DNA from 2 places in the Acetivibrio cellulolyticus CD2 genome. Region 2 is predicted to be linked to the other one. Evidence: a T-box and tRNA genes for the amino acid it is inferred to sense, from the RefSeq annotation. Region 2 holds a T-box; the other holds one or more tRNA genes.
What was found. A T-box is a leader RNA that pairs with one kind of tRNA and senses whether it is charged. The one in region 2 lies ahead of pheS (phenylalanine--tRNA ligase subunit alpha), so its partner is inferred to be a tRNA-Phe.
Positions count from the first base shown of each region.

Region 1: it encodes a tRNA-Phe, which carries the amino acid that the T-box ahead of pheS (phenylalanine--tRNA ligase subunit alpha) is inferred to sense. The anticodon was not compared.

Region 1 covers NZ_JH556651.1:238,934-243,200, reverse strand. The annotation lists gene ACECE_RS0201340 (M42 family metallopeptidase) at 1-600, opposite strand, end outside; gene ACECE_RS0201335 (M42 family metallopeptidase) at 668-1,693, opposite strand; tRNA gene ACECE_RS0201330 (tRNA-Ile) at 2,013-2,089, shown strand; tRNA gene ACECE_RS0201325 (tRNA-Phe) at 2,105-2,180, shown strand; tRNA gene ACECE_RS0201320 (tRNA-Tyr) at 2,190-2,274, shown strand; gene ACECE_RS0201315 (TIGR03943 family putative permease subunit) at 2,453-2,965, opposite strand; gene ACECE_RS0201310 (metal ABC transporter permease) at 2,968-3,804, opposite strand; gene ACECE_RS0201305 (metal ABC transporter ATP-binding protein) at 3,797-4,267, opposite strand, start outside.
Region 2 covers NZ_JH556659.1:899,541-903,807, forward strand. The annotation lists gene ACECE_RS0223880 (hypothetical protein) at 1-457, shown strand, start outside; gene ACECE_RS0223885 (hypothetical protein) at 553-1,059, shown strand; gene ACECE_RS0223890 (metallophosphoesterase family protein) at 1,077-2,111, shown strand; T-box leader at 2,194-2,445, shown strand; gene pheS (phenylalanine--tRNA ligase subunit alpha) at 2,571-3,590, shown strand; gene pheT (phenylalanine--tRNA ligase subunit beta) at 3,628-4,267, shown strand, end outside.

The DNA of each region.
Region 1 (4,267 bases), on a different contig from region 2:
CACCTCTTCCTGTACTGTAAAGCATGCATACAGGTCAAATTCATATCTTTCTTTAAGTGCTTCAAGCAATATTGCACATCCAACCCTGTCATCCAATGCTTTTGCCTTTACAAGACCTTCTCCGAATTCGGTAAACGGACTGTAAAATGACACATAATCACCCAGTGAAACCAGCTTCTCGGATTCATCCTTTTTGTCCGTGCCAATATCTATATACATCTTTTTTTGCTTTATATTAATGCTTCTTTCATCCCGCTCCTGCATGTGAATAGGTTTTGATCCTATTACTCCCGGTATATTTTTATCTCCGACCAATACCCTTTTCCCAGGAAGTATTCTTTCATCAATTCCTCCAACAGTAGCAAATTTCAGCACACCATTCTCGCCAAACCCCGTAACCATAAACCCAACTTCATCCATATGAGCAGAAAGCATCACCTTGTATTTGCTGTTTTTTCCTTTCTTAAATGCAATCACGTTTCCCATTGAGTCGACATTAATCTCATCAGCAAATTCTTTTATATGCAGTTTAATATATTCCCTGACTTCATCCTCATTGCCCGAAACCCCATTTAATTCCGTAAGTTCTTTTATATACACCTTACTTCCTCCATTTCAACAGTAGTAGTAAAAACAAATCCAGTGCTTCTTATCATTACTGATTGCATTACAGAGCACTATCTGAAACAAACCTTGAAACCAGCTTCCCGGCATTTTTAATATCGTTGATATGTATGGTCTCTATTGTCGTATGCATATACTTTAACGGAATGGAAACCAGTAACGTAGGAATTCCAGACCTGGATACCTGAGTTGCCCAAGCTTCTGTTCCTGTGTTTCCCGGTTCCACATCAATCTGGTATGGTATATTTTCTTCCTTTGCCAAATCAATTATTTTTTTTGTATTTTGTCTGTGCAGATTTGGCCCAATTGCAATAGCCGGCCCCTTACCCAAAGGATATGTTTCATCCTTTGATGCATCCGGAATTTCCCCATGACAAGCATCAATGACAATTGCAAGATCAGGATTTATATTATAGGCAGCAATCTTTGCACCGCTTAATCCTAATTCCTCCTGTGAAGTTGCAACAAAAATTATATCATCATTATGCTTAAGCTTTGAAAGCCGATCCATAATATCAAGCAATACACCTACTCCCGCCCTGTTATCCAGGCATTTTGAACTTAGCTTGTTCCCCTTTAATTCAAATGGATATGTTTTTAAAGTTATAATATCTCCGATTGAAACCAGTTTTGAAATACTCTCCTTGTTAAAGCCTGTGTCAATATACAGATCGTCCATTTTTGCTGCCTTTTTTGTCTCTTCCGGTTTAAGAAGATGAGGCGGCTTTGCTCCAATAACTCCATAAATGTCCTCACTTCCATGCACCACTACCTCCTGTGCAAGAAGTATTTTACTGTCTACTCCACCGATACTGGTGAATTTTATAAAACCATTTTCATCAATACTTTTAACCATCAGACCGATCTCATCATGGTGAGCCATGATCATAATCTTTTTCCCAGCTTCAGCTGAACCTTTTTTATAACCACTGACATTATAAAATTTATCTATCTCTACACTATCGCAGTAGTTCTTAAATAACTCTGCAATATATTTAGATATGCCTTCCTCTCTGCCCGATACACCGGTAAATGCGCTAAGGTCTTTCAAAACGCTTATATGGTCCATTTTTCACCTCGTAAATTTTGACTTATTTCTCTACTTAATAGTATTGTTCAAAAAATATGCTTTTTAGCAAACTTTTTTGAAAGCCTGATCCAACAATATATAACTTACCAAAACTTAGTATTAATTACAACAAGATATATTGGCTTCCAGAAACAACGTACTTGTAAAAGTATTATTTAATTATATAATACCGCTCTATAAATATGCAAATAAATGGCTTGAATCAGTAGACTAAAACTAAAATTATTTTAAATTTTCTAAAAAATACTCTTGACTAAACATAACTTTTACATTATACTATCACTTGTCGTCTTTGCAAGGGCCTTTAGCTCAGTTGGTTAGAGCAACCGGCTCATAACCGGTTGGTCCGGGGTTCGAGTCCCTGAAGGCCCACCAAAACACTTGTAAGACGCCCAGATAGCTCAGTCGGTAGAGCAGAGGACTGAAAATCCTCGTGTCGCTGGTTCGATTCCGGCTCTGGGCACCAATTAAATATGGGAGGGTTCCCGAGCGGCCAAAGGGGGCAGACTGTAAATCTGTTGTCTCTGACTTCGATGGTTCGAATCCATCTCCTCCCACCAAAAAAGAGTTAGACTAATCTGTCTAGCTCTTTTAATTTTATCAATTTAGTTGATTAAATTGTTGGAATTACGAAAAGATTTACATAATGTGTATGTTGATGTTAAATTATATTTTGCAGGTTTTAGTAAAAAGGTATAGATGAACCTACATAATACCACTTTTCTCTATTGTTCTAAGTTAATTTGTCACAAATTCTTTGCCACGTATTTCTAAAACTTCAAGTTTTGAAAGGTGTAATATGATATCTTCGGATTCTTCAACCTCCAATGTTCCAGTTACCTTAATCCATTCATTGAGCTTAGGCATTTGCCCGTCATAGGAAAATTCAAATCCCACAACACCATCATTTCCACAGCAGCCAGGACTTTTTCGAATCACCGCATGACGAGTTTTACCTGTTTCCTCGTCAGTATATGAATCATACATGCCCTCTAACTGAATGGTCTTACCTTTATAATCATTGAGATTGGTATATATATCATTGCACTGTTGAATAAAGAACCTTTCACTTATTTTAACAATATTTCCACTGCTATTTGTTTGATCTTCTGGTGTTGAAACCACTGCTGATTTATCTGTCTGCTCTTCGGCTATAGATGTTGTACCAGGTTCACTTAACAATGGTTTCTTGTTACATCCGGCAAGAAATATAATTAAAATGAATAACGTAAAAATAAATATTTTTTTCATTATTAACCTCCATTTATATTAAACTTTTTTTGAACCAGTCCAGCAATAAAAAACATACAGAATGCTCCGAGGTTTACTACTACAACGCTTGCACCTGCAGGAGTTGAAAACTGAAAAGAAGCGACTAAACCAATAAAGAAACAAGTAACCGATAGTATAGTTGAACTGATTACAACGCTCTTAAAACTTTTAAATACCCTCATAGATGTTAAAGAAGGGAAAATAATAAGGCTGGATATAAGTAATGCTCCCATCATTCTCATTCCTACTACAATTATCAATGCAGTAAGAAATGCAATAAGCATGTTATATAAACCTGTTTTTGTGCCAGTGGCTTTTGCAAAGCTTTCATCAAATGTAACTGCAAATATTTTATTATAGAAAAGTACATATAAAATCAGTACTACAACTGATACAGTTACGCTAAGGTAAAGATCTCCTTTACTCATTGTAAGTATACTTCCGAACATATAGTTACATACATCAGCGTTCATTCCTGTGGTTAATGATATGGTAATAACACCTATTGCAAGAGAACTGCTTGAAATAAGCGCTATGGCTGCATCACCTTTAATTTTGCTATTTTCGCTTAACCTAAGCAGTAAAAATGCCGCAAGAATGACCAAAGGTATTGAAACCTGTAGAGGTGCAAGATTCAATGACATTGCTATTGCCAAAGTTCCAAATCCAACATGGGAGAGTCCATCACCAATCATAGAATAACGCTTTAGAACAAGACTTACTCCAAGCAAGGATGCACATAAAGAAACGAGAATACCTACCACTAAAGCTCTTATAATAAAGGGATAAGAAAAAAGCTCTTGCAATAAATTAAGCATTTTCTACACCTCCCATCATTCTAATACCTATATTGGTATTCATATATTCCATTGTGGAACCAAAAAACAAGGGTGATGTTTGCATGTGTAAAATCTTATTGCCGTATTGGACAGCACTCTGTATATCATGAGATATCATAATGATTGTTATACCGTGTTCATGATTTAACTTATAAAGCAAGGAATACATTTCCGAAGACACAACGGGATCAAGACCTGAAACCGGTTCATCCAACATTAACAGCTTATCGGTAGCGCACAGAGCGCGTGCTAAAAGCACGCGCTGTTGTTGCCCGCCAGATAAATCACGGTAAGACTTCTTTTTAAATGCTTCAATCCCAAGATGTTTTATATTATTTTTAGCATTTTCTCTATCTTTTTTTGAATAAAATGGCATAAATCCATGCCGATTTAAACAACCTGAAAGTACTACCTCATATACACTTGCAGGAAAATCTTTTTG
Region 2 (4,267 bases):
ATCACATGAGGAGTTTGTAGAGTTTAGTAAAAGTTTAAAAAAATTACTTGAAAAATATAATATACCTGGAGATGACATATATATCCAAGGTTCAAGTTTGAGAACTGCAGCTTCAAAAGATGTTGATTTGGCAATATTTGTGGATGAGAAGAAATTTAATCAATTATATGATGAGATGGTAGAGGGTATAAAATTAAGGACTAAACCGGGTTCAAAAGTTCGAGCTAATCTTTTGAAAAGTCTTGAGAAAGGAAAGGCAGATGGTAGGATAAACTCGTATTATTTTAATAAGGTAAATGGGAAAAACGGGCCTTCTTTTGGACAGGAATTATTTGAACTTGTCGACTTTACAGATATGGGGCGGAATTGGGAAAAGGGTACAGGACCCTTTGATATTTCGTTAATAGTTAAGGGAAAAGGGTTTGATGTTGGGCCGTTTATGAAATGTCCCGATTAAAAACTTACCTCAATAAAGGATGCAAATGGTTGGTCGAAAATGCGCCTAGGGTTTTAATTTAGTTCAAGAAACCCTTTGTGGAAGGAGAATACAAAATGGGGAATTATTCTAAAATACAATATGAACTTTTTGGAGAGAAAATCAGCAAAGAGGAGGCTGATAATAACGAGTACTACGAAATAGCATATTATAATGAAGCCGAGAAAAGAGTAAAAGTAGAATTGTTTGAAAATAAACAGCTTAGTCAACTTGTTTATCCGGACAAAGAACCTCCTTTTGAAGAAATAATCAGGGAGCATTTAGAATGCTACCCGAATATGAAAATGGAAATAGAGACACCAAAGGTATTTTTAGATGATGGAGGATATAAGTATACTTCATATATATACCTGCTACACAAAAATTTTGAGTTAGTAAAGGAGTGTTATTTCGATAAGGATGATAATTTGCTAAGAGAAGTCGAGCTGGATGAAAATAATAAACCTATTGTGATAAGTACTTATGTATATGATGAAAGTGGTGAACTTATAGAGGTAATAGAAGAAAGTCCTCAAGGAAATACAGTTGGGGGCTTGGATTTTGGAAATCCTCAGAAATTTTAAATTGGGGGCTTGAGACAATGCGAAGACAGGTCATTATTGGAGATATACATGGCTGTTATGATGAAGTGCAGTCTTTACTCGATAAAGTCGGATTGAATAAGGATGATGAAATAATTACAGTTGGAGATTTCTTGGACAGAGGGCCTAAATCTCTAGAAGTTGTAGAATTTTTAAGGAACAATGCAAATTTTTATTCAATTGTAGGAAATCATGAGAGAAAACATTTAAACAAAATTTATAATTACGCTCAGGAAATTACTAAACTAAAGCTTGGTCAGTATTATGAGGGAACAATTAATTGGATTAAAAACTTACCATACTACTATGAAAATAATGACGTGATAGTAGTTCATGCAGCATTAATTCCAGGTGTAAAGATGGAAAAGCAGCCACAAGAAGTATTATGTGGCTCTACTTCCGGCGAAAGGTATTTAGAACAAATACTGAAGGGGAAATACTGGTATGAAGTATATGAGGGAGATAAACCTGTAGTGTTTGGGCATCATTGTGTTGATAACCCGCTAATTTATAATGATCTTGTTTACGGCATTGATACTGGCGCATGTCATGGAGGATTTTTAACTGCAATTACTGTACCTGATTTTAAAGTATATTCGGTAAAGGCAAAAGAGGATTATTGGGAAGCTGAGAAGAAGAAATGGCAGAAATCGGTTGTGGTTAATCGACCTTGGAAAAGTATGAAATGGGAGCAGATTGAAAATGAGATTGAGCGATTTAAGAAATGTGAGGAAGAAGATATAAAAAAATATGCCAATGTATTGGAATTGTGGGTGAAGGAGCTAAAAAATTCTATTCCTAAAATAGTTAAAGCTATAGAGCAAATTACTAAACAAATATTAATGGATTATGGAGAAACTGGTTTTGGCGAGGTTTCCAAAAAGCATATTCTATCCTCATTTCTTTTTACATGTTATCATGGAAGACTAAATCTTGATGTTGTATCAAAGAAGTGTATATCACCTGAAAAGACACTGGAAATGGCTAAAATCCTAGATATACTGGTAGCAGAAAATCCCGAAGATTTGTCTTAAATTCTTCCACTATAAAAATATAAAAAAACACTTATTGCAGTTGAAGGGAATTTGTGTTACAATATTCCGTAATATTCATTAATTGAATGCGATGATAGAGATGAGTAAACGGTTGAAGCTGATATAAGAGAGAAGATATCATCGGCTGAGAGTATCTTTATAAAGCAAACTGTTGAAGTTCCCTCTTAAGCAGCATCCTGAACGTATTGTACCTGTTGGTGTTATATAACAAGTAGGAGATGCCGGTTTGCAGCCGTTATATGCAATGAGAGCTTATATGCTATTGGCGTATAAGAACATGGGTGGTACCGCGGAGAATGCTTTCGTCCCTTTTTGGGAATGAAGGCTTTTTATTTTGCCTCTTTTGGGCGAGACTAAATAGGCAAAATACTAAAAAGCAAAAGAGCCTTGATTGGATTGATAAAATTATAAATACGGATTAAAGGAGGAGTCTAAAGCATGAAAGAGCAGTTGAATAATATTAGAGTTCAGGCTGAAAATGAACTGGCTGCTGCCGAAACAATACAGGATATGGAGAATATCAGAGTAAAGTTCTTAGGAAAGAAGGGTGAACTCACTTCTGTGTTAAGAGGTATGGGAGCACTTTCAGCAGAAGAAAGACCTGTAATTGGGCAGATTGCCAACGAAGTAAGGGAAGCTCTCGAAAGCAAAATAGAGGACATTAAGAAGAAGCTTTTAGCAAATGAAAGAAATGCAAAGCTTGCACAGGAAGTTATTGATGTAACTATTCCTGGAAAAAGGAAAGTTTTAGGAAAGAAGCATCCGCTTACAATGGTAATGGATGAAATTAAAGATGTTTTTATTGGTATGGGCTATGAGATAGCGGAGGGTCCTGAAGTTGAAAAGGATTACTACAACTTTGAGGCTTTAAATTTGCCAAAGAATCACCCTGCAAGAGATACGCAGGACACATTCTATATTAATGAAAATATACTTTTAAGGACGCAGACTTCACCTGTACAGATAAGGGTTATGGAGAGCAAAAAGCCACCTATAAAGATTATCTGTCCTGGACGTGTTTACCGTTCTGATGCTGTTGACGCAACGCATTCACCGATATTCCATCAGGTAGAAGGTCTTGTTGTTGATAAGGGCGTGACAATGGGAGACCTTATCGGGACTTTAAAGATTTTCGCAAAGAGTCTGTTTGGTGAGAAGACTGATATTAGGCTTAGACCACATCACTTCCCATTTACCGAACCAAGTGCCGAGGTTGATGTTTCCTGCTGGACTTGTGGAGGAAAAGGCTGCAGAGTTTGTAAGAATGAGGGTTGGATTGAGATCCTCGGAGCGGGAATGGTTCATCCAAAAGTACTTGAAATATGTGGTATAGACCCTGAAATATACAGTGGATTTGCTTTTGGACTTGGAGCTGAGAGAACTGCAATGGGAAGATTTAATATTGACGATATGAGATTATTGTATGAAAACGATATAAGGTTTTTGAAACAGTTCTAAGCTTGATAATTAAAATTGCGAAAGGAGTAAAAAGGTTATGAAGGCACCGCTTAAATGGTTAAAAGACTACGTTGACATAAATGTGACCCCTAAGGAATTTGCTGATGCAATGACTCTGTCGGGATCAAAGGTTGAAGGAATAGAGGTACAGGGAGAAGAAATCAGTAAGATAGTTGTAGGAAAAATTATAGAAATTGAAAAGCACCCCGATGCAGATAAACTACAAGTTACAAAGGTTGATATAGGAAGTGAAGTAATTCAGGTTGTTACAGGGGCCCAGAATATAAAGCTCAATGACTATATTCCGGTAGCGCTCGTTGGGGCAACTCTTCCGGGTGACAAGAAAATATCAAAGGGGAAGCTTAGAGGAATTGAGTCAAACGGTATGATGTGCTCAATTGAAGAACTGAACCTCTCGAGAGAAGACTATCCTGATGCACCTGAGCATGGTATCTATATACTTGAGCCTGGACTTGAGCTTGGCAGTGATGTAAAAGAGGTAATGGGAATTAATGAAACTACCATAGATTTCGAAATTACTTCAAACAGACCGGATTGTCTAAGTATAATAGGCCTTGCAAGAGAAGCAGCTGTTACTTTAAAGAAGGAATTTAAAAAGCCTCAGGTTAAAGTGTTGGAAAAGGGCGACGAAGCGAAAAATTATGTTTCCGTTGAAA